Regions from separate parts of the Pseudogulbenkiania sp. AW2-16 genome, predicted to be linked through region 3. Evidence: riboswitches for the same ligand, from Rfam matches in the RefSeq annotation. Region 3 holds a riboswitch; each other region holds the start of a gene.
What was found. A riboswitch is a leader RNA that binds a small molecule or an ion and turns the genes downstream of it on or off. The one in region 3 is predicted to bind cobalamin.
Positions count from the first base shown of each region.

Region 1: linked by a shared signal. The riboswitch ahead of ABKF58_RS04810 (CbtB domain-containing protein) and the one ahead of ABKF58_RS16750 (HoxN/HupN/NixA family nickel/cobalt transporter) in region 3 are both predicted to bind cobalamin.
Region 2: linked by a shared signal. The riboswitch ahead of bluB (5,6-dimethylbenzimidazole synthase) and the one ahead of ABKF58_RS16750 (HoxN/HupN/NixA family nickel/cobalt transporter) in region 3 are both predicted to bind cobalamin.

Region 1 covers NZ_CP157668.1:989,287-996,006, forward strand. The annotation lists gene ABKF58_RS04800 (ribonuclease catalytic domain-containing protein) at 32-1,918, shown strand; gene ABKF58_RS04805 (CbtA family protein) at 2,004-2,732, opposite strand; gene ABKF58_RS04810 (CbtB domain-containing protein) at 2,749-2,946, opposite strand; cobalamin riboswitch at 3,095-3,301, opposite strand; gene ABKF58_RS04815 (DEAD/DEAH box helicase) at 3,455-5,149, opposite strand; gene ABKF58_RS04820 (DODA-type extradiol aromatic ring-opening family dioxygenase) at 5,552-6,334, opposite strand; gene ABKF58_RS04825 (DoxX family protein) at 6,373-6,720, opposite strand, start outside.
Region 2 covers NZ_CP157668.1:2,557,395-2,564,114, forward strand. The annotation lists gene ABKF58_RS12495 (LysR substrate-binding domain-containing protein) at 1-757, shown strand, start outside; gene ABKF58_RS12500 (SDR family NAD(P)-dependent oxidoreductase) at 965-1,744, shown strand; gene ABKF58_RS12505 (hypothetical protein) at 2,599-2,826, shown strand; cobalamin riboswitch at 3,517-3,720, shown strand; gene bluB (5,6-dimethylbenzimidazole synthase) at 3,758-4,513, shown strand; gene ABKF58_RS12515 (response regulator) at 4,905-5,114, opposite strand; gene ABKF58_RS12520 (bifunctional 5,10-methylenetetrahydrofolate dehydrogenase/5,10-methenyltetrahydrofolate cyclohydrolase) at 5,424-6,332, opposite strand; gene purU (formyltetrahydrofolate deformylase) at 6,304-6,720, opposite strand, start outside.
Region 3 covers NZ_CP157668.1:3,466,225-3,472,944, forward strand. The annotation lists gene ABKF58_RS16730 (cobyric acid synthase) at 1-3, opposite strand, end outside; gene cbiB (adenosylcobinamide-phosphate synthase CbiB) at 138-1,076, shown strand; gene cobD (threonine-phosphate decarboxylase CobD) at 1,069-2,097, shown strand; gene ABKF58_RS16745 (MFS transporter) at 2,075-3,340, shown strand; cobalamin riboswitch at 3,418-3,581, shown strand; gene ABKF58_RS16750 (HoxN/HupN/NixA family nickel/cobalt transporter) at 3,685-4,737, shown strand; gene ABKF58_RS16755 ((2Fe-2S) ferredoxin domain-containing protein) at 4,734-5,063, shown strand; gene ABKF58_RS16760 (cobaltochelatase subunit CobN) at 5,060-6,720, shown strand, end outside.

The DNA.
Region 1 (6,720 bases), 1.7 Mb from region 3:
CGTTTGCAAGCAACAACAAGCCTGACGCGCCATGAACGTTTTTTACGAAGAAAGCGGCAGCTTCAAGGTGGGCGCCGTGGTGTCCCGCAATGACGCCAGCCTGCAGGTCGACACCCTCCACGGCAAACGCGCCAAGATCAAGTCGGCCAACGTGATGCTGGAATTCAACTCGACGCTGGCCGAGTTCCTGCCGGCGGTCGAGAAGCTGGCCGCCGAGATCGACGTCGACTTCCTGTGGGAAGTGAGCGGCCAGGACGAATTCGGCTTCGAGGCGCTGGCCGCCGACTACTGGGGCCACACCCCGAGCGCGGCCGAGGCCGCCGCCATCATCCAGCGCCTGTTCGAGGCGCCGATGTACTTCTACAAGAAGGGCAAGGGGCGCTTCAAGGCGGCGCCGGAAGAGTCGCTGAAGGCGGCGCTGGCCGGCATCGAGAAGAAGAAGCGCGAGCAGGAGCAGATCGACGCCTGGGTGGCCGAGCTGAAATCCGGCCGCCTGCCGGACGCGATCCGCGCCCAGCTGATGACGCTGCTGTTCCGCCCGGACAAGAACACGCTGGAGTTCAAGGCCTTCGACCAGGCCTGCCGCGAGCGCAACCTGCCGCCGGTGCGGCTGGCGGCCGCGGTCGGCGGCATCCCCTCGGTGCCGGACTACCTGATGGCGGGCTTCCTGCTGGAGTACTTCCCCAAGGGCACCGGTTTCGGCCAGTACGCCGCGCCGACGCTGCCGGGCGACGACGAACTGCCGCTCGCCGAGGTGGCCGCGTTCTCGATCGACGACGCCGCCACCACCGAGATCGACGATGCGCTGTCGCTGGTCGCACTGCCCAACGGCAACCAGCGCGTCGGCATCCACATCGCTGCGCCGACGCTGGGCGTGGCGCCCGGTTCGGACATCGAGAAACTGGTGTTCCAGCGCCTCTCCACGGTGTACTTCCCCGGCGACAAGATCACCATGCTGCCGGACGAGCTGGTCGAACAGTTCACGCTGAAGGAAGGCCAGGCCTGCCCGGCGGTGAGCCTGTACGTCGAGGTGACGCCGGAATTCGAGCCGGTCGGCTACGAGAGCCGCATCGAGCGCGTGACCATCGCCGCCAACCTGCGCCACGACCAGCTGGAACAGGTGTTCAACGAACAGACCCTGGCGCACCCGGACGGCGGACCGGACTACGCGTTCAAGCGCGAGCTGACCTGGCTGTGGCAGTTCGCCAACGCGCTGGAGAAGCGCCGCGGCAAGTACGACCCGACGCGTCCGGTGCAGATGGATTACAACTTCAACGTGGTCGACGGCAAGGTGCTGATCACGCTGCGCAAGCGCGGCGCGCCGATGGACAAACTGGTGTCCGAGCTGATGATCCTCGCCAACAGCGAGTGGGGCCGCATGTTGGCCGAAGCCGACATCCCGGCGATGTACCGTGCCCAGAGCATGGGCAAGGTGCGCATGACCACCCGTCCGGAGCCGCACATCGGCCTGGGCGTGGCGCAGTACGCCTGGTCCACCTCGCCGCTGCGCCGTGCCACCGACTTCGTCAACCAGCGCCAGCTCACCGCGATGATCCGCGGCGACAAGCCCGAGTTCGAGCAGGGCAACGCCATGCTGTTCGCCATCCTGCGCGACTTCGACGCCACCTACAGCGCCTACCTCGCCTTCCAGGACCGCATGGAGCACTTCTGGTGCCTGCGCTGGTTCAGCCAGGAAGGCGTCACCGAGCCGACCGCGACGCTGATCAAGGAAGACCTGGTGCGCATCGACGGCCTGCCGCTGCGCCTGCGCGTGCCCGGCCTGCCGGAACTGGCGAGCGGCGACAAGGTGCGCCTGGCGGTGATCCGCATCGACGAGCTGACGCAGGAGATCGAGCTGCGCTACGCCGGCAAGGTCGGCCACGAGGACGTGCCGGTCGAGGAAGACAGCACGGTGTGACCGCAGGCCGGCTTCGGCCAACCTTGAAAACAAAAAAGCCCCGGAATCGCTTCCGGGGCTTTTTCTTTGCGGGACAAGCGCGCGGTTAGCGCGATTCCACCGGGAAGCGCTGCAACAGCCCCCCCAGCACGCCGCCCAGCGCCAGCCACAGCACCGCCGCGGAGGCCAGCGCCGCCAGCATGAAGTCGCTCATCAGGCGCGCGGGCACCAGCGTGTGCACCTCGGCCAGTACCGGCGCGCCGACCAGGTGCGGCAGCGCCGCCAGCGCCAGCGCGCCCGCCGCCCACCGCAGGCGGCGCTGGCTCCAGGCACGATGGAGCCCGAACAGCGCGCCGGCGGTGCAGGCGACGGTGAGCAGCCACCACAGCTGGCGCTGCTGCAGGTCGGCCGCGGGCACGCCCGGCGGCTCCGGCGGCAGGCCCAGCGCCGGCGCCAGCTGGAACACCACGAAGCCCAACGCGCCGAACAACAGGCCGCGCCGCCAGTCGATGTGGCCGAACTGCGACAGCACGGCGCCCAGCAGCAGGGCGTAGCCCATCGCCGCCAGCGTGAGCGAGACCGCGGTGGCGACGGCGCGGTGCGTCTTGTCGTCGGACGGCTCCTCGCTCGCCATCGCCTCGTGCGAGTGTCCCTCGGCCGCCACGGCGTCGTGCGCCGCGTGAACGTGCGCCGTGGCGGTGGCGGCCTCGAGCTGCTGCTCGTAGCCTTCGGCCTGCTCGATCAGCGGCTGGACCAGCGCCAGCTGGACCGGCGTCGCCACCACGCCGGCCAGCAGCCCGGCCAGCAGCGACAGGGCAACAATACGTGCAAACATGACAACCCTTCGCCGGTCAGTGGCAGACGAAGCCCATGGTATGGCGCGTATCGTGGCTCTCGCCGTGGGCGATGCCCGGCGCGAAGCCGACGCCGTAGAGGATCACCGCGCCCAGCAGCGCGGCGCACAGGGCGGCGGAGCGGGCTTTCCAGCGCGCGGCGCTGGCGGGGGCGAACGGGCCGATCGGTCGAGCGGCGGATTTGTGCAACTGCATGTCTATCTCCTGGGTCTTTCCATGGCCCCCCTGTCTCGCGGTGTCGGTTGGCGGCAAGCCGCCGCACAGCGATGGACCGACGATGGCGCGGCAGGGTAAGGGAGGGGCACACTGGAAGAAACGTTAAGCGCACCGCCCTCCGCGGTGCATAGCGTCGTCGCCTTCGGCCGGTCTCCGGGCTCACGAGCAGGGAGCACGCTCCCACGCCGGCGCCTTCCCGGGTGCGACCCCAGTGGCGTGTTGCCGACGCTGACTCGATTACCGTTGCGGGGGCAGCGACGGATTTGCCGATCGGCACACCGTCTTCCCGTTGAAGTTCCCCAGACGGCGGGAAACCTCAAGCCCCGGGCCGATCCGGACCGGGGCACACCGAAAGCTGCTTAAGGATAGCAGAAGCGCACCGGCGGCACGGTCAAAATGCATAGGAAGCAGCGGGACCGGTTGGACCGGGCGAAAAAAACCGCCCCCGGCAAGCGGGTAGCGGTCTGGTGCGGACGCGGGCGGAGCGTCAGCGGTTGCTGTCGCGCTTGGGCGCGAACAGCGCGGCGGTCTGGCGACCGCCCGCCGGCTTGCTGCGGCGCGCCTCGCCCGGGCGGCTGCTGCCCGGACGCTGGTTGCCGTTGTTGGGCTTGCCGCGCGGCGGCATCACGTTGCCGTTCACCTCTTTCGGCGGCGGCGGCATCACGTTGCCGTTGGGCTCGCCACGCTGGCCGTTGGCCGGCGCGGTATGGCGCCCCTTGGGCTGCTGGGAACCGGTGTTGCTCTTGGGCGGACGGGCACCCGGCTGGCGCGCGCCGTCGGCATGCTCGTGGCGACGCCCATTCTGGCCGCCGCTGGCGCCGGCGCTACTACGTGCGTTGCCGGCCTGGCCGTCGCCGCCACGGCGCTGGCCTTGGCCTTGGCCTTGGCCTTGGCCCTGGCCTTGACCCTGACGCGGCTGGGACTGGCCCTGACGCGCGGCTCCCTGGCCTTGACGCGCTCCCTGGCCCTGACGCTGCCCCTGACCTTGGCCTTGGCCACGACGCTGGCCACCCATCAGGATCGGCTCCGGCGTCACCGTCAGATCGGCCTCGTAGCCGGGAACGGTGAACTGCGGGATGTCTTTCTTGATCAGCTTCTCGATGTCCTTGAGGAACTTGAACTCGTCCACGCACACCAGCGACACCGCCTCGCCCTCGTTACCGGCGCGGCCGGTGCGGCCGATGCGGTGCACGTAGTCTTCCGGCACGTTGGGCAGCTCGAAGTTGACCACGTGCGGCAGCTGGTCGATGTCCAGCCCGCGCGCGGCGATGTCGGTGGCCACCAGCACTTGCAGCGTGTTGGCCTTGAAGTCGGCCAGCGCCTTGGTACGCGCGTTCTGGCTCTTGTTGCCGTGAATCGCCGCAGCGCTGATGCCGCTCTTGTCGAGCTTCTCGGCCAGGCGGTTGGCGCCGTGCTTGGTGCGGGTGAACACCAGCACCTGGTGCCAGTCGCCCTGGCTGATCAGGTGGGTCAGCAGCTCGGTCTTCTTGTCGCGGTCGACCAGGTGCACCTTCTGCTCGACCAACTCGTTGGCGGTGTTGCGGCGCGCCACTTCGACCAGCTGCGGGTTGTTCAGCAGGCGGTCGGCGAGCGCCTTGATCTCGTCGGAGAAGGTCGCCGAGAACAGCAGGTTCTGACGCTTGGCCGGCAGCAGCGCCAGCACCTTCTTGATGTCGTGAATGAACCCCATGTCGAGCATGCGGTCGGCTTCGTCCAGCACCAGGATCTCGACCCCGGACAGATCGACGGTCTTCTGACCGGCGTGGTCGAGCAGACGGCCCGGCGTGGCCACCAGGATGTCCAGCGGCTTCCTGAGCGCGGCGATCTGCGGATTGATCCCGACCCCGCCGAACATCACCATCGACTTGTGCGGCAGGTACTTGCCGTAGGTGCGCACCGATTCTTCCACCTGCGCCGCCAGTTCGCGCGTCGGCGTCAGCACCAGGGCGCGCGGGCGGCCCTTGAGGTGGGTCGGCGCCGGGCCGAGGCGGTGCAGCAGCGGCAGGGTGAAGCCTGCGGTCTTGCCGGTGCCGGTCTGGGCTGCGGCCAAGAGGTCGCCGCCCTTGATCACCTGCGGAATAGCCTGCGCCTGGATCGGGGTGGGCGTGGTGTAGCCGGTTTCGGCCACGGCACGCAACAGGGGCTCGGACAGGCCGAGGTCGGTAAATTTGATTTCGGACATGAAAACTCCAGCGACGGCCCAATCGCAGGTTGTGCGACACCAATCCAGGCAGACGTCGATGATGGAAAATGCGGGGGCTTCGGCGTTGAAGCTAGACCGCGCGCCGATTGGCACGACGCGGGAAGGCGACAGTGTACAGGGGTTGGCGCGACAGTGGAACCCGCTGCCGACAGTAAACGCTCAGAACCTATCCCAGTAGGCGAGCGAGCCAAAGCAGGTTGAGTGCCGCCAGCGCACAGGAACCGGAATGGTCATGGAGTACATGAGGATTCCGTATCGCTGAGCGAATCCCTGCGTGCCAAATCTATCGCTGGGCAAATCAAAGATTTGCACGCAGAGATTGGCTCAGCGATGAATTCGCACGCAGTACTGCCGGCACTCAAGATACGAAGGCGCAGTCGCTTAATGGGGTAGGTTCTCACCAAACGCCAGCGCGTCCATGGCGATGCTGCCGTGCTCCATACCGCTATGCAGCACGCTGAGCGGCGTGCCGCCGGCGCCGAGCGCGAAGAACAGCGGCAAGAGGTGCTCGGCGGTGGGATGGTTGCGCCGCGCCTGCGGCGCCTGCCGTTCCCAGTCGAGTACGGCGTCGACGTCGCCTTCGGCCAAGCGCTCGAGCATCCAGCGCTGGAACTCCAGCGCCCACGCTTCGGGGCCGGCGTTCCACGCCACTTCGTACAGGTTGTGGGTGAGGCTGCCGGAGCCGACCAGCAACACGCCCTCCTCGCCCAGCCCCGCCAGCGCCTGACCGAGCCGGTAATGGGTGGCGGCGTCCGCCGCCGGCAGCACCGGCAGGGTCACCACCGGGATGTCGGCGTCGGGGTACATCGCCAGCAGCGGCACCCAGGCACCGTGGTCGAGACCGGGGCGCTCGTCCGGCTGCACCGCGAAGCCGGCTGCGGCGAGACGGCGGTCGATGTCGTCGGCCAGGGCGCGTTCGCCCTGTGCCGGGTACTGCAGCCGGTAGAGCTGTTCCGGGAAGCCGCCGAAATCGTGCACGGTGCGCCAGTGCGCCGCGCTGCCGGCACTCGGCTGCCGTGCCGGGCGGTGCGCCGACAGGCTGACGATGGCGCGCGGGCGGTCGTGGGCGTCGGCCCAGCGCCGCCAGGCGGCCGGCGCGGGCGAGCCGTCGATCAGTACGGTCGGGGCGCCGTGCGAGATGAACAGGCTGGGCAGACGGGACATGGTGTTCTCCTTGGGTCGTTAGTCGATGATACGCCGCGTCAGGCGCGACGGCCGAGCGGCTTGAGCGCGAAGGCGCCGTCGCCAAGCAAGGCCACGCTCAGCGCCGCCGCGCTCAGGAAGGCGGTGTATTCCCAGCCGCCGCCCGGGTTGGTGAAGGCCCAGCCGTTGGCCAGATGCACCAGCAGGGTGGCGCCCACCAGCACCGGGCTCAACAGCAGCGCCACCTGGCGCCCGGCCACGCCAAGGATCAGCAGCACACCGCCGCCGATCTCGGCCACCATGGTGAGCGGGCCGACGAAGCCGGGCAGGCCGAGCGAGGCGAAGAATTGGGCGGTGCCGGCCGGGGTGAACACGAACAGCTTGGTCAGGCCGTGCGCCAGAAACAT
Region 2 (6,720 bases), 910 kb from region 3:
TCTTGAAGAGCAGCTGGGTGTCCTACTGCTGTCGCGCAATGCACACTTGACGGAGCCGACGCCTGAAGGGGCGCAGATGGCCGAAGGCCTGAGCGTGGCGTTCAACCTTATACAAAAGACCGTCGATCAGTTAAAGCCGGGGCCGTTGACGCTCTCATGCTCGGCGTCGATCATGATGTACTGGCTCCTGCCGCGCCTCTCTAAGCTGAAAAATGCGATCCCATCGCTCGAGCTGAGTTTCAACACTGGTCATGGCGAAATCGACTTTACCCGAGACAAGATAACGGTGGCGATACGGCTTTCCTCCATCCCAGTACCTAAAGGTGTCACCCCGGTTCCGTTGATTGAGGAATGGATCGGCGCAGTGTGCTCGCCAGAGTACATGCGCGCAAAACGGATCGAAAAGCCGAGCGACCTGGAACGTGTGCGCCTTCTAGCAACCAATACGCGACCGTCCGCGTGGGCCGACTGGTACAAGGCGACCTCGACTGTGCTCGAAAACCCGCCCGAAATCGCTGAATCGTTCGATCATTTCTATCTTCAGATTCAGGCCGCTAAGTGCGGATTGGGAGTCGCAGCAGTGCCGAGAATGCTCGTCCGAGACGAACTCGACTCAGCTGGTCTTGTCGCACCGTTCGGCTTTGTCCCAGGTCCCGTGAGCCTCGTGCTGTGGGTTGCTCCTCACGCCGGGAGTCAGCCGAAGACCATTGCTTTGGTGGAATGGCTGAGGAACGAGTTGCGTGAAATGGAGGCATGAAGCATGCATCGGCTTGCTTGCTAGCATGCGAAATCCGTTTCTTTAGTGTGTGACATTTTCTCACGATATCGAGCTTTATTATCCTTTGACCTTGCCAGCCAAGGCTCCAATAATCTGCACACGAGATGGCGCGCAGCGCCGTCATTTGATCCGCTACCAGGCATCGCACGCGAAGCCGCACAGCGGTCTTACTCTGAAGGAGACAACGTGGAGCAGACGAAGCAAAACGGCGCAAGTCGCGTAGCCGTGATCACGGGCGGCGCTATGGGCATTGGTGCAGATTCGGCAGAACAGCTTGCAAGACGTGGCTATCACGTCGTTCTTGCCGATATCAATAAGAGCGCTGCAGAAGAAACGGCGTCAGGTTTCCGGCGCGCGGGCCTGTCAGTTTCGGCTATTGAGATGGACGTTTCAAACGCCGAATCGATTGCCGCTGCGTTCGATGCGATCGACAAGACGCATGGGCGTTGCGACGTTTTGGTGAACGGCGCCGGCATTGCCAAGCTGGTGCCATTCATAGACTATCCCCTCGACACGTTTCTCAAAACCATGCAGGTCAATGTAACTGGCGCGTTTTTATGTTCTCAGCATGCCGCGCGCCTGATGGTAAAGAACCGCTGGGGCCGCATAATCAATATAGCTTCGGTGGCAGGCATGCGAGCGGTCGGTAAAGGACGCACGGCCTACGGCACGTCGAAAGGGGCTGTCATCGCTTTAACGCGCCAGATGGCGGTGGAACTCTGTGACTACGGCATCACCGCTAACGCAGTCGCTCCGGGTCCAGTTGATACGCCGATGACTAAGGCGCTCCATAGCGAAGAGTTCCGCGCTGAATACTCAAATGCGATTCCGATGAAGCGATACGGCACGACATCGGAAATCGCGGCGGCCGTCTGCTACTTGGCATCAGAGGACGCAGGATATACAAACGGGGTCGTGCTTCCGGTGGACGGTGGCTTTCTCGCGTGGGGAGCAGGGGCGGTTTGAACGGCATTTGAGGGTTCCTTTACAGCAACCGCAGGAATCAACAGATAGTGCCCGGATTGCGTTCTAAATCCGGCCGGGTCGGTGACCAACGGCTTGATTGGCCCCAGCGGACCTTCCAGCGGTTCCTGAGGCATTTAGCAGGCGGACAGCTGTCTGGATGAGTTTGCCCTGGGATAGCAAGAGATCAGTCCGCGCTATGTCTGCGTGCGAGTGTCAGTTATGCCCTCGGAGGCGGCCGTTCGGTTTACGGGAGGCTGAACGGCAATTTAGGGTCGGCAGTGTGAGTTCGCTGGATCGAATAGCTGACGTTCAAAGGAATTCTGGGGTGAGTGGCTGGTAACCAACCCATTGCCGACTTATCGGACCGGCAAGCCGAACGGCGGCAATGGCCGACCATCAGACCTTGTAGCCCAGGAATTTCCTACTCACCAAACCAAGCAATCGCATACGAAAAGAGGCCCTTTCGGGCCTCTTTGTTTCGAGCTAGTGGTACCAAACTGATCATGTCATTGCCATGACAGACTTCATTGTCACGTGACAGACTTTATTCTTTCCGATCAAGGAGCATAAGGAGCATAAGGAGCGTAAGGACCGCTTCCTGTCGCGTGTAATCCATCTCCCCATTCCAGGTTGAACGCAACGCCGCCTGTAGCTCGATCTGAATTGCGGAGGAGAAGGCACTATGGATATTAAGACCGTTGGCATCGGTTTGGCAAAGAACATCATCAAGGTGCGTGGGCTGGACGACGGCAAGCCGGCAGAGCGGCGCTACCTCCGCTTCACGGCCCTAGCCGAAGGGCTTGTGGAGTTCAGGGTCGGGACGTGTAGTACGGATCCGCTACTGAGGTCGGAAGATGAAAACGATGGGATTGGTGTTGAGAATCATGGCGCCAGAGTTTGTGAAGCCGTTTCGCATGAGCCGGCACACGAAGAACGGCGCCAACGATGCCGAAGCGATTGCGAATACCGGAACGAGCGGTCAGCCTCCCCTGCGCCCACACAGCGATGTCATCGCTTACAAACTGCAAGGATATGAGTCACTTTCTGACAAAGTGCAAAAAATTGGGTATCACCAGGCTTGAAAATGGTCCACATTGATACCCAAATCTGCCGATTTTCTGCAGAAATATGGTTCTAGGCATGTGCATAAAAATGCGTCCTGTTTCAGTTGTGTGTGACCGGAAGCATAAAGTGGCCAAACGGCCAGCTTATGCTTCCGATGAGTCGCAAATTTCATCGCTTTTTCTGATCGACTCCGGCCGTTTGAGTTTCCCCATCGCCTGAAACCCTTGCCACGCAAGGGTTTGGTCCGCCAATTCGTTTGACCCAGCCGCCCCAGAGCGCGGCCAGCTTATGCTTCCGAATCGTGGTGCGTGGCCAGCTTATGCTTCCTGCCTTGCTTTCCTTTCATTTGCGCCCCTTTACCCATCATGAAGCCCCTTCGAAAGGGCTATCGCCCTATGAGCAGATGGCCCAGCTGTTTGTTTAGAGGAACTTGGTGAGAACGCAGTGTGTGCAAATCCACCCCAAGCAGAACCGGGGAGTGGGTGATGGCAGCCCCGTATGCCGCAACTGGGCACATCGCACTCGGAATGCCACCTGTCTGTCTCTGTACGCCTTGGACGGACGTTGCAGCGGAGGCTGGCGGCTGGGCGGCCTACCCTTTACACGCCACACAAGCACGTATCCTTTGTGATGAGTCTTTGCCGTTCCAATGACGTATGGCCGCTGTCGAAACCACAAGTTAGCATCGCCCCAAGCCGTGAGGGTTCTTACACGGCTCGTCTTTCGGTGCCTACAGGGGAAGCCCTGGGGAGAATCGGGAAGGCGGTGCAATTCCGCCACGTGCCCAACGCTGTGAGGAGGACGAACGGAACAACGGGAATTGTAAGTCCCCAAGCCACTGACTCAGGTCGGGAAGGCGTTCCGGACGGATGAGTCCGAGTCAGAAGACCGGCCGGAAGATGAAGCAGGCTGCCTGGACTGGCAGTCCATTTTCCAGAAGGGGACAAAATGGAAAGCCCAACCATCCAAAATACTCATCATTTTTCTGACGATGCCCGTGATGCGGTGTACCGTGCCATTTTCAGCCGCCGCGACGTGCGCGGTCAGTTTTTGCCCGACCCGATTCCAGACGAGGTGCTCAGCCGCCTCCTGATGGCCGCGCACTATGCGCCGTCGGTAGGCTTCATGCAGCCGTGGAATTTCATCGTGATCCGCTCGCAGGGCGTCAAACGGCGCGTCCATGATCTCTTCCAAAACGCAAACGACGAAGCCGCCGCTATGTTCGATGGCGAGCGTAGGGACATCTATCGAGGCCTGAAGCTCGAAGGCATTCTGGAATCGCCGGTGAATTTGTGCATCACCTGCGACCGGAAGCGGACTGGCCCTATCGTTATCGGGCGGACACATATGAAAACGATGGATCTCTACAGCTCCGTCTGCGCAGTCCAGAATCTATGGCTAGCCGCCAGAGCGGAGGGACTGGGAGTAGGCTGGGTCAGCATTTTCAAGCCGAACGAATTGAAACAGATTCTGGGCATTCCACTGTCCATTACGCCGATTGCCTATCTATGCCTCGGTTATGTGAGCCATTTCTACCAGAGGCCAGAGTTGGAGGAGGCTGGTTGGCTACCGCGTCTGCCGCTCGACGAACTAGTCTATTTTGAGCAGTGGTCGCATGGAGTCGACAGCCATGGGAAGGTGGTCGATCACATACGCCAACAACAGGCGGATATACAGAATAACGGGTTCGTTGACTGGAAATAAATGGAGAGAAATGTTGTACAGCAACTGGCAGGCCCTAGCGACGAAATGATAGAGTGCTTCTGCCTTCTGAGACGCTCATCTGTCATGTTGAGCGCGCCGGTTCGGTTGACCGGCTAAGCCTGTCAGTTTTTCTGTGTGCGTGAGAATTCTTCGGGTTACACTTTGTCGACATTGACCACGTAATTAATTTCCTACTGTGAATACACCCTAGCTCGTCGGAGCCCTTCTGCATAACGAAAGGGTTAGTTCGTTTGAACATGCGGGACTCCTCCATGCCATGCGTGCATGAGTAGTGAAGGCTTGGGCGATAAGCTGGTTCAGCTCATTTGGGTTCCACGGTTTCGTCAGGAAGTGGTGTACCGCGCCCAGATTGATTGCTGCAGTGGCGAGCTCAAAGTTCCGGTAGGCGCTGAACAATAATCTTACCGTCTGTGGGTACAGTTGTTTGTACGTGGCCAAGAAACTCGGTTCCTGTCAGTTTGGGCATGCTCTGGTCACTCAGCACCACTCCAACCTGATGACACGCCAGCAGTTCGAAGGCGGCATCGACGTCATTGGCCACCAGTATGCGATAGCTGGCATTTCGTAGCTCCCTACTCACCAAGTCCGTGACGAAAGGATCATCGTCCAGAACCAACAGCGTGGGGGGATGATTCTGTTTATTGAGACCACCGGCAGCGTTAAAGGGCCCGCCCCAATTAACCTCTCGCAGGCCTCGGCAGAGAGTGCCTTGCTGAAGTAATGTCCCTGTACCAGCTCACAACCATGGGCTGCCAGTAGCATCACTTGTCCTTCCGTCTCCGCCATTTCGTCCACTACTAGCAGCCCCAAGCGGTGCGCCATTGAGCTGCCCCATCGCTCATCTGTTCCGACCATAGTAAGTCGAGGCAAAAGAGCGGGGGCCATCGCCTCAAACCACCGCTGCTTGCTGGATACGGCTTCTCCTGGCGGCATTCAGCGTGTTCTGCATCAGCATCGCGATGGTCATCGGGCCAACACCGCCGGGAACGGGCGTGATGGCCGACGCCACGGTTTTCACCTCGTCGAAGTCCACATCCCCCACCAGCCGCGAATAGTCCCCCGGTTGGTCGATACGGTTGATGCCCACGTCGATGACCACGGCCCCCGGCTTGACCCAATCGGCCTTAACCAGGCCCGGCACCCCGACAGCGGCGATGACGATATCGGCCTGGCGGCACACCGCCTCGGGGGACAAGGTACGACTATGAACGATGGTCACGGTGCAATCGTGCTGCAGCAGCAGGTTGGCCATTGGCTTGCCGACGATATTGGAACGTCCGATCACCACGGCGTGCAGGCCGCACAGCTTGTCGCCGAGCACCTCCTGGATCAGGTGCAGCGCCCCCAGTGGGGTGCAGGGCACCAGCGCCTCGTGCAGAGCCCCGGTGGCGAGATGTCCGACGTTAACGTAATGAAAGCCGTCCACGTCTTTGCTCGGATCAATCGCCTTGATGATCCGGCAGGCATCGATATGCCTGGGCAATGGCAACTGCACGAGGATGCCGTGAATTTCTGGATCGCCGTTGAGCCGGCCTATCAATTCCAACAGCTCGCTTCCCCGCGTTTCGGCCGACAAGGTGTATTGCCGCGAGAGAAATCCACACTCTTCGGCACGGCGGCTCTTGTTGCGCACGTACACGGTGCTGGCAGGATCGTCTCCAACCAGGATGACAGCCAGGCCGGGACGCAGTCGCTCCGCCCTGACTGCCGCTGTCACACTGGCGATGACTTGGCTGGCCGAAGCCTTGCCATCGATGAGGTAAGGCTGGTTAGTGAAAGATGACGGTGCGATCTTCATTGAGCAGAATCCGATGTTCGAGGTGGAGCTTCACCGCCTTGGCCAGTACCTGGCACTCGGTGTCGCGGCCGATGGCGACCATGTCGTCGGCGGTGGCCGAATGGTCGACGCGATGCACGTTCTGCTCGATGATCGGGCCTTCGTCCAGATCCGCCGTCACGTAGTGCGCGGTGGCGCCGATCAGCTTCACGCCGCGCTTGTGCGCCTGATGGTAGGGGCGTGCACCCTTGAAACTGGGCAGGAAGGAGTGATGGATGTTGATCACATGGCCGGCCAATTCGCGCGACAGATCGTCGGACAGCACCTGCATGTAGCGCGCCAGTATGACCAAGTCGATTTTCTGCTCCCGCACCAGTTCGAGCAGCTTTGCCTCCTGCTCCTCCTTGAT
Region 3 (6,720 bases):
CATGGTTTGACTCCGGGCGCGCTTTTTCCTGACGATCATCCTAGAATGACGCCTTTCGTATTGATGGTGATCGATGCGCGGCGTGCTTCAGCGCAACGTCATCGACCGGCAAAACCGGAATTATATAGGCGCACTTCGTGACTTCCCCCGTTTTTCTGCTGTTGGCTGTTCTCCTCGACAAACTCTTCGGCGAGCCGCCGCGCTGGCATCCCCTGGTGGGCTTCGGCAAGCTGGTGCGCTGGCTGGAACGCCGGCTCTACCCCGCCGCCCCGGCGCAGGAAACCGAGCAGTGCATGCGCTTGCGCGGCGCGATCGGCATCGCCCTGCTCCTGATTCCGTTCACCCTGCTGGCGGCGCTGCTGGCCTGGCTGCCCTTCATCGGCGTGTTCTACAGCGTGGTGCTGCTCTACCTCGCCATCGGCGCCAAGAGCCTGACCCAGCACGCCGAGGCGGTAATCGAGGCGCTGGAGCGGCACGACCTGCCTCTGGCGCGCCAGCGCGTCGGCATGATCGTCAGCCGCGACACCTCGCAGCTTTCCGAGCAGGACGTGGCGCGCGCCACCATCGAATCGGTGCTGGAAAACGGCAGCGACGCCATCTTCGCCGCGCTGTTCTGGTTCCTGCTCTTGGGCGCGCCCGGCGCGGTGCTGTACCGGCTCGCCAACACGCTGGACGCGATGTGGGGCTACAAGAACGAGCGCTACCTGCATTTCGGCTGGGCCGCGGCACGCTTCGACGACGTGCTGAACTTCATTCCGGCGCGGCTCACCGCGCTGACCTATATCGCGCTGGGCGACCGCCGCGCCGGCTGGGCGTGCTGGCGCGCGCAGGCGCCGACCTGGTACAGCCCCAACGCCGGCCCGGTGATGGCGGCCGGTGCCGGCGCGCTGGGCGTGGCGCTGGGCGGTGCGGCCAGCTACCACGGCCAGCTCAAGGCGCGTCCGGCACTGGGGCTGGAACGCGCCCCGGATTGCGGCGACATCCGCCGCGCCGTGCGCCTGGTGCAGCGCGGTCTGTGGCTGTGGGTCGGCATCGGCCTGCTGCTGGCGCTGGTGACGGGAGGCCTCAATGCTTGACCACGGCGGCGGCATCTTGGCGGCGGCGCGCCGTTTCAACATCCCGGTGGAGGACTGGCTCGACCTCTCCACCGGGCTCAACCCGCACGGCTGGCCGGTGCCGCCGATTCCGGCATTCGCCCGGCAGCGCCTGCCGGAAACGGCGGACGGGCTGGAGGCCGCCGCCGCCGGGTATTACGGCTGTGACTCCCTGTTGCCGGTAGCCGGCTCGCAACCGGCGATCCAGGCGCTGCCGCGGCTGCGTCCGCCCGGCCGGGTCGGCCTGCTGGCCGCCACCTACGCCGAACACCCGCACGCCTGGGCACGGCACGGCCACGAGGTGGTGCGCCTGACGCCGGAGCGCATCGACGCGGCGCTCGATACGCTCGACGTGCTCTTGGTCTGCAACCCCAACAACCCGACCGGTTGGTCCGCCACGCCGGAACAGTTGGACGCCTGGCGCACCCGGCTGGCAGTGCGCGGCGGCTGGCTGGTGGTGGACGAGGCCTTCATGGATTGCACGCCGGAGCACAGCATGCTGCCGCGCATCGGCGTGCCGGGGCTGATCGTGCTGCGCTCGATCGGCAAGTTCTTCGGCCTGGCCGGCGCTCGAGCCGGCTTCGTGTTCGCCGGGCGCGAGTTGCTCGCCCGGCTGCAGGAAGAACTCGGGCCGTGGACGCTGAGCGGGCCGGCCCGCGTGGCGGTGCGGCTGGCCTTGCAGGACACGGACTGGCAGGCGCGCACGCGCGAGCGGCTGGTCGCCGACAGCGCCCGGCTCGCCCGGCTGCTGGCCGCGCACGGCCTCGCCCCCGATGGCGGCAGTACGCTGTTCCAGTGGCTGGCGCACCCCGCCGCCGCCGCGCTGCACGACTTCCTGGCCCGCCGCGGCATCCTGATCCGCCTCTTTGCCGAAACCGGCAGCGTCCGCTTCGGCCTGCCGGCGAGCGAGGCCGCCTGGTCGCGGCTGGAGGCCGCGCTGGAGGGTTGGTGTATACCTCAAGAGGAGGCATGCACCGACCTTGAACACAACACGCAACGCTAACGGCGGCCCGCCCCGCGCCATCCGGCTCGGTCTGCGGGCGAACCTGGCCCAGTTCAGCCTGCTGGTGCTGGTCAACGCCTTCGTCGGCGCCATGGTCGGCATGGAGCGCTCCATCCTCCCCGCCATCGCCGAGCGGGAGTTCCATCTGGCGGCGCACACCGCCATCCTCGCCTTCATCGTGGTGTTCGGCGTCTCCAAGGCGCTGACCAATTACGTCGCCGGCCGTTTCGCCGACGTGCACGGCCGCAAGACCATCCTCGTCACCGGCTGGCTGATCGCCACGCCGGTACCGTTCCTGCTGATGTGGGCGCCGTCCTGGAACTGGGTGCTGCTGGCCAACGTGCTGCTGGGCGTGAGCCAGGGCCTGACTTGGTCCATCACGGTCATCATGAAGATCGACCTGGCCGGCCCGCTCAACAGGGGGCTGGCGATGGGCATCAACGAGTTCGCCGGTTATGTCGCGGTCGGCGCGGCAGCGCTCGCCACCGGCTGGCTTGCCGCCCGCTACGGGCTGCGGCCGCAGCCGTTCTACCTGGGCGTGGCCTTCGTGCTGGCGGGCCTGCTGCTGTCGCTGCTGGCGGTGCGCGAGACGCACGCCCATGCCCGGCACGAAGCGCTGCAGCGGCCGGACGCCCACCCCGGCCTGCCCTCGCCCGGGACGATCTTCTGGCGCACCAGCTGGCAGGACCGCAACCTGTCGTCCATCTGCCAGGCGGGTTTGGTCAACAATCTCAACGACGGCATGGCCTGGGGCCTGTTTCCGCTGGCCTTCGCCGCCGCCGGCATGAGCCTGACGCAGATTGGCTGGCTGGCCGCCGTCTACCCGACGGTGTGGGGCGGCTGCCAGCTCGTGACCGGGGCCATGTCCGACCGCATCGGCCGCAAGGGGCTGATCGTGGCCGGCATGTGGCTGCAGGCGGCCGGCATCGTCGTCACCGCCGGCAGCCTGCGCTTCTCCGGCTTTCTCGCCGGCGCGGTGCTGCTGGGCATCGGCACGGCGATGGTCTACCCCACCCTGCTGGCGGCCATCGGTGACGTGGCGCATCCGGGCTGGCGGGCCTCGGCGGTGGGGGTGTACCGCCTGTGGCGCGACCTCGGCTACGCCATCGGCGCCCTGTTGTCCGGGGTGGTGGCCGACCTGTTCGGCATGGCCAGCGCGATCTGGCTGGTAGCCGGGCTGACATTCCTTTCCGGGGCGATTGCCGCGCTACGCCTGCAGGAAACGCATACGACTCCCCGCTGACACGAGCGCCCCTCATCGCGCGGCACAGCCGGACGGCATCGCCGCGTTTGTTCACAAGCCCGCCGCCCTCACGTATCATCCTGCCCCTAAGTGACGGTGACGGGAACGTGGTGCGATGCCACGGCTGCCCCCGCAACTGTAAGCGATGAGCCGGCGCCACGATGCCACTGGAGCAATCCGGGAAGGCGGCGTCAGGCGGTGAAGCGCGAGCCAGGAGACCGGCCGTCACCGATGTCGACACAGGCAGAAGCCGGGCGGGGTGCACCGGGGGAATGCAGGAACCGCCTTGGGCAGTTCGTGCCCTCGCCTGTGGCGACGTAACCAGCTCGAGGGCAATCAACAACATGACGTCGCATCATCCCAGCCGGCCAGGCGGCCGTAGCCGCCTCGTCGGCATACTGGCGTTCCTCTTCATCGCCAACCTGCTCGCCTGGGCGTGGGCGTTTTCCGCCTTCTCGGCGCAGCCGGCACTGCTCGGCACCGCGCTCCTGGCCTACCTGTTCGGCCTGCGCCACGCTGTCGATCCCGACCATATCGCTGCCATCGACAACGTGGTGCGCAAGCTGATGCAGGAAGGCAAGCAGCCCTACGCGGCGGGGTTTTTCTTCTCGATCGGCCATTCCGCGCTGATCGTGCTGGCGGTCGCCATCATCGTCACCACCACGGAAGCCTTGCAAAGCCGCTTCGCCGCCTTCAAGACCCTCGGCGGCCTCGTCTCGACCAGCATTTCGGCCTTCTTCCTGCTGGCCATCGCCCTCACCAACCTGATGATCCTCAAGGGCGTCTGGCGCAACTTCCAGCGCGTGAAGCGCGGCGAGGACGTCAGCGCCGAAGAGATGAACCTGCTGCTGTCGGGACAGGGCCTGCTCGCCCGGCTGTTCCGGCCGCTGTTCCGGCTGGTGACGAAGAGCTGGCACATGTTCCCGATCGGCTTTCTGTTCGGCCTGGGCTTCGACACCGCCACTGAGATCGGCCTGTTTTCCGTTTCCGCCTCCCATGCCTCGGCGGGGACGTCGCTGTGGAACGTCATGGTGTTCCCGGTGCTGTTCACCGCCGGCATGGCGCTGGTGGACACCCTGGACAGCATGCTGATGGTGGGCGCTTACGGCTGGGCCTTCGTCAATCCGCTGCGCAAGCTCTGGTACAACCTCACCATCACCACGATCTCGGTGCTGGTCGCCTTCGGCATCGGCGGCATCGAGGCGCTGGGCCTCCTGGCCAGCCAGCTGCAACTGACCGGCGCGTTCTGGGACGGCGTCGCCCTGCTGAACGAGAGCCTGGCCCATTTCGGCTACCTGGTGATCGGCATCTTCATCGCCAGCTGGGCCGTTTCGGCCGGCATCTACCGGTGGCGCGGCTACGAAGTGCGCTACGGCAAGGCACAGGACAGTCTATGAGAACCCATTACAAACACGTGCTGATGTGCACCGGTCCGCGCTGCACCGAGAACGGCGTCGAGGCCGAGGCCATGTTCAAGGCGCTGGGCCAGACCATCGACGCCTGCGAGGGCTTGCGCGTCAAACGTACCCGCACCCATTGCTTCGCGGTGTGCAAGGAAGGCCCGATCGTCGCCGTGTATCCGGACGGCGTGTGGTACCGCAAAGTCGACGCGGCGGCGGTCCAGCGCATCGTGCACGAGCACCTGGCGGGCGGCTGCCCGGTCGAGGAACTGGTGTTCCACCGCCTGGGCATCGGCGACATCGAACAAGGAGAGCAGCCATGAGCGCCCCCAACCGCGGCGGCATCGTGCTGCTGACCCACGCCGGCACCGACCTCACCGCGCTGCACCGCGCCGAGACCGAGCTGCCCGAGGGCTTCGTGCCGGTGGCCGGTGTCAACCTGCAAACCGTCGACAGCGCCGAGCGCATGGCCGCGCTGCTGGCGGGCACCATTGCCGATACCCGCATCCTGGTGGTGCGGGTGCTGGGCCGCGCCCAGACCATCCCCGGCTTCGAAGAACTGCTGAAGGACGCGAAAGCCCACGAGCGCGCGCTGATCGTGGTGAGCGGCACCGGCGAGCCGGACCCCGAACTCGCCGCCCTGTCCTCGGTGCCGCCGGCGCTGCAGCACGAGGTCACCGCCTACCTGCAGGCGGGCGGCAGCGGCAACATGGCGCAGTTGCTGCGCTGCCTGTCCGACCGCCTCCTGATGAGCGGCTTCGGCTACCAGCCGCCCACCCCGCTGCCCGAGCACGGCATCTACCACCCGGAGCTGTCGGGGCTCGCCACGCTGGACGACTGGGCGGCGATCCGCCAGCCGGACTGGCCGACGGTCGGCATCACCTTCTACCGCGCGCACTGGATGAGCGGCAACACCCGCTTCATCGACCTGCTGGTCGACATGTTGGCCGAACGCCGGCTCAACGCCCTGCCGGTCTATACCGCCTCGCTGCGCACGCTCGACGAGACCGGCATGCCGGCGGCGCTGCAGTTTTTTTGGGAACCTCGTCCATCCGTCGCGAGCGAGTCGAGTGCAAGGCGCCCGGAGCACAGCGACCGAGATAGTACAAACGGTACAGCGAGGGAGCGAGCACCGCGCAACGCAGCAATCGACTCGCGCAGCAGGATGGCCGGGGTTCCCGCGATCGATGTGCTGATCAACACCACGTCGTTCGCCATGGGCGACGTCAACGCCGACGGCCCGACCGCCGCCGGCTGGTCGGTGGCGGCGTTCGAGCGGCTCGACATCCCGGTGATCCAGGCCATCACCAGCAGCATGACCCAACAGCAGTGGGACGCCTCCGAGCGGGGGCTCAACCCGCTCGACACCGCGATGAACGTGGCGCTGCCGGAGTTCGACGGCCGCATCGTCAGCGTACCGATGTCGTTCAAGCACGACGAGGACGAGACCCACTACGCACCGCTGGCGGACCGGGTGCGCCGCGTCGCCGGCATCGCCGCGCGTCAGGTGGCGCTGCGCCGCATTCCGGCTGAACAGAAGCGCATCGCCTTCATCTTCACCAATTCCAACAGCAAGGCTTCGCAGATCGGCAACGCCGTCGGCCTCGATTCGCCGGCCTCGCTGTTCACCCTGCTGCACGCCATGCGCGAGCAGGGCTACCATCTGCCCGGCCTGCCGGAATCGAGCGACGCGCTGATCCACGAGCTGATCGACCGCGGCGCCTACGACGAGGACTACCTGACGGCGGATCAATTAAGCAAAGCCATCGCCAGCGTGCCGGCAGCGCGCTACGCCGAGTGGTTCGGTCAGTTGCCCGACCTGCTGCAGCAGAAGATGCTGGAACGCTGGGGCGAGGCGCCCGGCAGCGCCTACGTGCACGAGGGCAAACTGGTGTTCGCCGGGCTGGAGTTCGGCAACGCCTTCGTCGCTCTGCAGCCGCCGCGCGGCTACGGCATGGACCCGGACGCGATCTACCACAC